Regions from separate parts of the Shewanella sp. 125m-1 genome, predicted to be linked through region 2. Evidence: predicted binding sites of a transcription regulator. Region 2 holds the regulator's gene; the other holds the start of a gene.

Region 1 (3,709 bases), on a different contig from region 2:
ACCATTTGGGGTATCGTTTATCTCTTGCAGGTTAACCCAAAGATTTCGTTCAATGATGGCTATCAGCTGCTTGGCATATTCAGGCCCCTGCTCGGCATTCATTCCATCAGGTAAGTATCGTAAGTCCAAATACTTAGCCGCTTTATCATAATTTTGCTCAAATGCGGCTTCGAAAAATCCTGCCAGCGTCCCCCTTGGGGTATCTCGAAATAAGCTGTCTTTATAATCGTATAACTCTTCTTTGGCAGGTAGTGTCTGGGGATCCTTGGCTGGTTGCTGCGCAGCCGTGATAACGCCCGTACTATGTGCAACAAAAGGAGTGATAAGTGCGATAAATAAGACTAAAACTGAGGTAAACCGTAACATGAAGACTCCATTAGAAGGACGATTCCTTGCGCTAGCAGAACAAGTGCTACACACCTTAGCAAACTTTAACCCACTGTTAACACTCAATTGAGTGTAAAAAAAGCAGAAATTGTTCAATTAAAGGCTTGACATTAAAACCACACTGAATATAATTCGCTCAGTTTTTCAGATAGACCCTTTTAGATAGAAATCACCGCCTTTTTGTAAAATCCACGACTCGTCGTTTGATCCCCACATAAGCGTTATCTCAACTGGTTAAAATCATCTTTATTACAGTCATGCTACTGTCATAACATTATGCTTAACTGCTAAGCAGCTTGTTTATATGTGAAATTTGTGACATCGCAAACACATTCACATACATAATTAAACGCAAGCGACTTGTATAAGCATTAAAAGATGAGTAATCTCGAATAGAACTTAAAATTCATCTTTCGCAAAAATGCTAAGGATATCTTATTGTTAAAAAGCACTACCTGTATTAGGTAGCTTAAAATAAAAGGAGTGTGGCATATGTCATACCAAGTAAATGGACATGAAATTACAGTTAACTTTCCAGTTGATTCTATTTCAGTCAACAAAACATCAATCGCCTTTACTGACAGTCAAGGCAAAAATAGACAAACATTTTCTAAGCGTACTGAAGCGCTTCAATTTATGAAATGGTTATTGTCTAGCAATAAATAAGCTAAAATAGTAAAAACTGACTCTTCGATACACCTCCTCTCACTCGTATCGAATGTTTGTCTTCATAGGCAAACGAATAGGACTGACACATCTACTCAGCTATTTAGTCACATTCATTTGGTTTAGGCTTTACCTAACTGCTTTACTTAACTGAAAGGTATCTAGCCTAACCAAATGGAATAATCTCTTCCTAACTCATATTCCAAAGCGTCTGTTACCGCTAAATCTTTAAATCTTACCAGTCATATTTACGTTTATATCTCAGAAGCTGTATTTACGTTTATATCTGGGGAGCATAGTTGCATTACCGAGTAACCCGCCTTGGTGAATATAAAGCATTGGTAAGCACGGCTCTGTATCAAGTAGTTTTTCAACACACATCCAGCCAAGTGGATCGTAAAGTAGTTCAAACTCAATACCTGACTCTGACACCTTGTTATACATATCGTAAAAAGGCTTATACAGCTTACCAAAATGATATTTTTTGCCTATATCAACAATCCTAGGGTGTAATTGCTCATTACTCACCAGAAGCCTAAACTGCTGTTTTAGATAATCGTTATCACCGACACAGGCGCACGTTAATACTTCGATGTGTGGCGCATATAACGCCATATATTCACTTAAAAATACCGCCGTTGTGCCCGTTCCCGAGGGGAGAAACACTCGTAACTCACTTAGCTGCTCACTCGCACACCAATCAACCACTTCTTGTGCCAATTTATGTACCCCATAGCGTGCATATTCACAGCGCCCTCCTTCAGGAACAAGCAGTAGTTCATCATGATGGGGTAAAACATGTTGCTCAATATACTCAATACAGCTCAAATCTTGCCTATCCGACAACGTTGACACATCAATGACATTCGCACCGTTAGCGATGGCTGCGGCATAGTTACCAACCGTCGAGCTCAATACCTGTTCCGCAATATGGTCGACATAAAAATCGAGCCTTAATCCCTTAATTTTGGCTAATGCCGACATCGAATACAGAGAATTGGCTACAGGCGAGCCATGGCCGACTAAACCAGACTTACCTGGAAATTCATTATCAAGAAAATAGGCAAATTTACGCGCTTTATTTCCAGAAAATGCCTCACTTAACAGATCGTCACGTTTGACATAAACATGATTGCCATTAAAAGAGATGGTTTCTACCGGTGTGTTAGCTAACAAAGAAGTACTCACTCAGATCCCTGACGGTTAATTAATAATTTTTCCCAGTCTATTCTAAACCTTTGCCCCATTTGAGGTAAGAGAATTAATAACCTATCCACAGGATTAAAAGTAGCAACAACTCAATTTTTGCTCATAGCCGCAAAGTAAGCCTGCTGAAGACTCAATGTAAAAATCACTAATTATTAGTCAAAAGGCTTACCGATACTTTCTACTCACTAGCAAATTACAATTAAAAACACTTAAATACAATAGCTTACATGTTGGCACGAAAATCGCTTAGATAAAAACATACCCTAAAGAGGGAATGAAAATTAAGGAGCCGTTAATGGCAGTACTACGTTTAGTGTTTAATATTGCTTGGTTTGTTTTAGGTGGTTTTGTTATGGGTCTAGCATGGTGGTTTGTAGGGCTACTGTGTTTTATCAGTATTATCGGCATTCCCTTCGGTAGAGCCTGCTTTGTAATAGGTGAAATGACATTCTGGCCATTTGGACAAGATTCAATCAATAGACGCACACTAACGGGCAGTGAAGATATAGGTACCGGCGCATTTGGCATGGTGGGTAATATTATCTGGTTCCTATTTTTTGGGATCTGGCTAGCTATCGGGCACATTGCTCATGCATTAGCTTGTGCGGTCACGATTATCGGGATCCCATTTGCTTTGCAACATCTCAAATTAGCGATATTGAGTTTAACCCCTATCGGCCAAACCGTAGTGGCAAAGGCCTAATGATCTTGTTAAGTAATAGGTATTGCAGCAAGGTTTTTGTGGCGAGTCGAAACTCAAATCTATCTTGAATGCTTATCTTGTGTAATCAGTTAACTAATGAAAAAAGTTAACTAAGCTTGCTCAATAATATTGAGTAAGCTTTTACGCATTCAAGGCGAACCTGTCAGGCTTTGATTTCGCTCAATATCATTCATCATGTAGGAGCTAACTGCTCAGCGATGTGGCCCAAAAGTCGCTGATTTCATTTGTTCTCATTGATAGTTTGATAAAGAAGACTTTTAATAAAGACAGTTTTTAATAAATAAGTATTTTAATAAAGACGATTTGGGGAGAAAAAGACTTGAGGTTTCATACCGGTTAACTCAGATAAATAACATCACTGAACCATATTTTTTTCTAAAATAGCCTTCACATCAATTTTGCTAAGACCTTGATTAAATCGCTCACGCCACTTACGCCCCGCTTCATTATTTTTAAATGCGATAAATAACTCTTTATAGGTCAAAAGCTTCTTATTAAATTGCAGTTTATGCTTTAGCGCCTTCATATTCGGTTGCGCCAAAATATACTGCAGAACATGCTCATCAATTATCGCACCGTCGATTCGACCAGTAACCACCTTGTTCACATTATGTTGATCCGATGCCACCGCCTCAAAAGGCTGCACTCCTTGTGCCATCATCCCATCCAGTTCTGGAGTATTGACATAACCTTCAACCACTCCGATAGTATAGTGATTCAAGT
Region 2 (3,709 bases):
TCCACGTCACTGGCAACGAATTCGTCATTCAAGGTGTAGGCTTATATGCCGACCTGAATGCCCAGAGCGTAAAACTAATCAGCCAAGTAGAAGGTATCTACGAAGCTCAGTAACGCCAACATATTGAACAATTTTACACTCATACTAGCTAAAGAAAACGCTTTAGCTGAGTAGAAGGACGCTATGAAATACAATCAATCTATCCTTGCAGGCCTATTTTGTCTGCTCAGTTTCAGCTCTGTTGCTAAAGTTGATGACCTGATGCAAGAGGTGAAAATTGCGGCCGCTAGCCAAGAAGCTGATATCAAGAATAATCAGGTTATCTTTTTTGGGCCTGTCGAAGTCACTCAGGGCACAATCAAGATGAATGCCGATAAGCTACGGGTTTTCTCAAAAGAAGATAAGAGCGGTAAAACGCTTGTGGCGACTGGTAACCCAGCCACTTACACCCAAATAATGGATGATGGACGCCCGGCAACGGCTAGCGCAAAAGAGATCCGCTACGAACTTGCTACGCGCACACTCACCTTAGTCGGCGAAGCCACCCTAGCGCAAGACGGTAGCCAGGTCACAGGTAACCGCATTAAATACAACATCAGTTTGCAACAGCTTATTGCAGAAAGTACTGGCAAGGGCGATGACAGAGTTATCACCATTATTCAGCCTGAAACCTATCAGGAAGAGAAACCAGAATCGCCAGCGAAAAAGCAGGAACAGCAATGAACCAAATCACCTTAAAAGCGGTCAATCTTGCTAAGAGCTATAAAAATCGTGCCGTCGTACAAGATGTTAGCTTAACCGTAAAGACAGGTCAGATTGTTGGTTTGCTTGGCCCAAACGGTGCAGGTAAAACAACGACATTCTACATGGTGGTTGGCCTAGTACAGAGTGATAAGGGTAAGATCTTTATTGATGATGACGATCTTACGCTCGATCCTATGCATTTACGCGCCCGTAAAGGTATCGGTTACCTACCTCAGGAAGCCAGTATTTTTAGAAAGCTGTCAGTACGTGACAACATCATGGCCGTCTTACAGACTCGTCATGACATCAATAACGAGCAACGTGAAGAACAACTTGAGCATCTACTCGAAGAGTTTCATATCACTCACATTCGTGACAGCCAAGGTATGGCATTGTCTGGAGGCGAACGCCGCCGGGTAGAAATTGCTCGGGCACTCGCAGCTAATCCAAAGTTTATCTTGTTAGATGAGCCGTTCGCGGGTGTTGACCCCATTTCAGTTATCGATATTAAAAAAATTATTGAACAACTTAAGAGTCGCGGTCTGGGCGTACTGATCACCGATCATAATGTTCGCGAAACTTTGGACGTTTGTGAGCGTGCTTACATAGTAAGCCACGGAAATCTGATTGCTGAAGGTACACCTGCCGAAATCTTGGACAACCAACAGGTTCGAGCGGTGTACTTAGGTGAACAATTCAGGCTATAGTTAATTCACAGTATGGAAGCTGAAAAACTCAATATGGAATTATTTCCAAAAAAAATCAACGTGTTGAGTTTTTGAGCAACCTTCGCCAGTTCAACGAGCTTTAACGTTTAACTACAGTGTAGGGAATAGCGGTAAAATGAAAGCGTCACTCCAGCTCAAAATGGGTCAACAGCTCACTATGACTCCCCAGTTACAACAGGCCATTCGCCTGTTACAACTGTCTTCTTTAGAGCTGCAACAAGAGATCCAACAAGCATTAGATTCTAATCCGTTACTGGAGCTAGATGAAGAGCAGTCAGATGGCGATATGATCAACGATGAAGATCACTCTGTAAATGACTCTAATAGTGAACTCACCCAAGATAGCGCAAGCGTTGACACCTCCGAAGCCCTCACCCAAGATTCCATGCCCGATGACCTGCCTATGGATACCACTTGGGATGAAGTCTACACCGTTTCCTCTAATGCTAGCTCAGGCGTAAGTCGTGAAGATGACATGCCATTCCAAGGCGAGACTAGCGAAGGCTTATATGAGCATCTTGAGTGGCAAAAGAACCTCACCCCATTTTCAGATAACGATCTTGCTATCGCCACCGCGATTATTGATGCGATCGATGAACGAGGTTATTTAACCCAGAGCTGTGACGAAATTCTCGAAGCGATGGGCGATCCTGAAACTGAACTCGATGAAGTCGAAGCCGTTTTAAAACGAATTCAACATTTTGATCCTATCGGTGTTGCCGCCCGCAACTTAAGTGAATGCCTACTTATCCAGCTAGCACAATATGCCGCAGATACACCGCACATTGAAAATGCAAGATTACTGATTAAAGACTATTTAGACCTTATTGCGGGGCGTGATTTTAGGCAGTTAATGCGTAAAACCAAACTCAAAGAGGATGATTTACGTGAGGCGATCACACTGATCCAAACTCTTAACCCAAGACCTGGGCTTGCCATTGCACGCAGTAAAGATGAATACGTCATTCCCGACGTGTCTGTCAGCAAGAAAAAAGGTCGCTGGGTGGTAGAGCTAAATCCTGACTATATGCCTAAGATTAATGTTAATCAGCATTACGCATCAATGGCGCGTAGCACAACGAATCAGGCCGACGGTCAATTTATCCGTGGCCACCTGCAAGAAGCTAAGTGGTTTATAAAGAGCCTGGAAAGCCGCAACGACACCTTATTGAAAGTGACAAACTGTATCGTCAAATTCCAGCAAGGCTTTTTTGAGTTCGGTGAAGAAGCCATGAAACCTATGGTACTCAATGACATTGCCGAAGCTGTTGAAATGCATGAATCTACCATTTCACGTGTTACCACACAGAAGTACATGCACACCCCAAGGGGCATTTTTGAACTAAAATATTTCTTCTCAAGCCATGTGGGTACCGACGATGGCGGAGAATGCTCATCGACAGCAATTAGGGCATTTATTAAGAAATTAGTCGCAGCTGAAAACCAGAGGAAACCGTTAAGCGATAGCAAAATGGCCCAGCTTCTGGCTGAACAAGGGATTAAAGTTGCTAGACGTACGATTGCAAAATATCGAGAAGCGATGCTGATCCCGCCCTCAAACCAACGTAAGAGTTTATAACTCAAAATTAGGCACATGGAGGATCGATAATGCAAATCAACCTGACAGGACATCACATCGAAATCACCGATTCACTACGCGGTTATGTAGAAGAGAAATTTACAAAGCTTGAACGACATTTCGATCAGATCAATAATGTGCACGTTATTTTGAATGTACAAAAAATGCAGCAGATTGCCGAAGCTAAAATTCACCTTAAAAAAGGGGAAGTATTTGCTATTTCGGAACATGCAGATATGTATGCTGCAATAGACTCCCTGATCGATAAACTAGATCGTCAGGTTATTAAACACAAAGAGAAGCTGACTAAACACTAACGATGGAACTAAGTACCATCCTGCAGCCGGAGTGCACTACCTGCGCCACTCCGGGCAGTAAGAAAAAAGTACTGGAGTTAATCAGTGACATTGCCGCTGTCCAGTACCCAACCCTTTCTTCACAAGAGATCTTTGAAAGTCTCTTGGCACGAGAGAAAATGGGTAGCACGGGAATAGGTAATGGTATAGCGATTCCTCATGGAAGGCTGTCGAATATAGAACGTCCAGTTGCAGTATTAGTTAAATGTGAAGTTCCTATCCCATTTGACTCATTCGATAAGCAGCCTGTCGATATTCTATTTGCTTTATTGGTGCCATCTGATCAGTGTGAGCAACATTTA

The links. The regulator sigma-54, encoded in region 2, starts transcription at its own class of promoters, with help from an activator protein. The targets are predictions, from matches to a motif close to GTTGGCACGNNNNTNGNNT.
Region 1: the regulator sigma-54 is predicted to act here: its motif matches at 2,492-2,510, upstream of ACVBIK_RS18985 (YccF domain-containing protein).

The regions. Positions count from the first base shown of each region.
Region 1 covers NZ_JBRILT010000060.1:6,845-10,553, reverse strand. Annotated here, with positions in the region: gene ACVBIK_RS19000 (mechanosensitive ion channel family protein) at 1-366, opposite strand, end outside; gene ACVBIK_RS18995 (hypothetical protein) at 880-1,053, shown strand; gene ACVBIK_RS18990 (pyridoxal-phosphate dependent enzyme) at 1,315-2,229, opposite strand; gene ACVBIK_RS18985 (YccF domain-containing protein) at 2,558-2,965, shown strand; gene ACVBIK_RS18980 (substrate-binding periplasmic protein) at 3,342-3,709, opposite strand, start outside.
Region 2 covers NZ_JBRILT010000010.1:12,547-16,255, forward strand. Annotated here, with positions in the region: gene lptC (LPS export ABC transporter periplasmic protein LptC) at 1-113, shown strand, start outside; gene lptA (lipopolysaccharide transport periplasmic protein LptA) at 184-723, shown strand; gene lptB (LPS export ABC transporter ATP-binding protein) at 720-1,451, shown strand; gene ACVBIK_RS06820 (RNA polymerase factor sigma-54) at 1,588-3,051, shown strand; gene hpf (ribosome hibernation promoting factor) at 3,081-3,368, shown strand; gene ptsN (PTS IIA-like nitrogen regulatory protein PtsN) at 3,371-3,709, shown strand, end outside.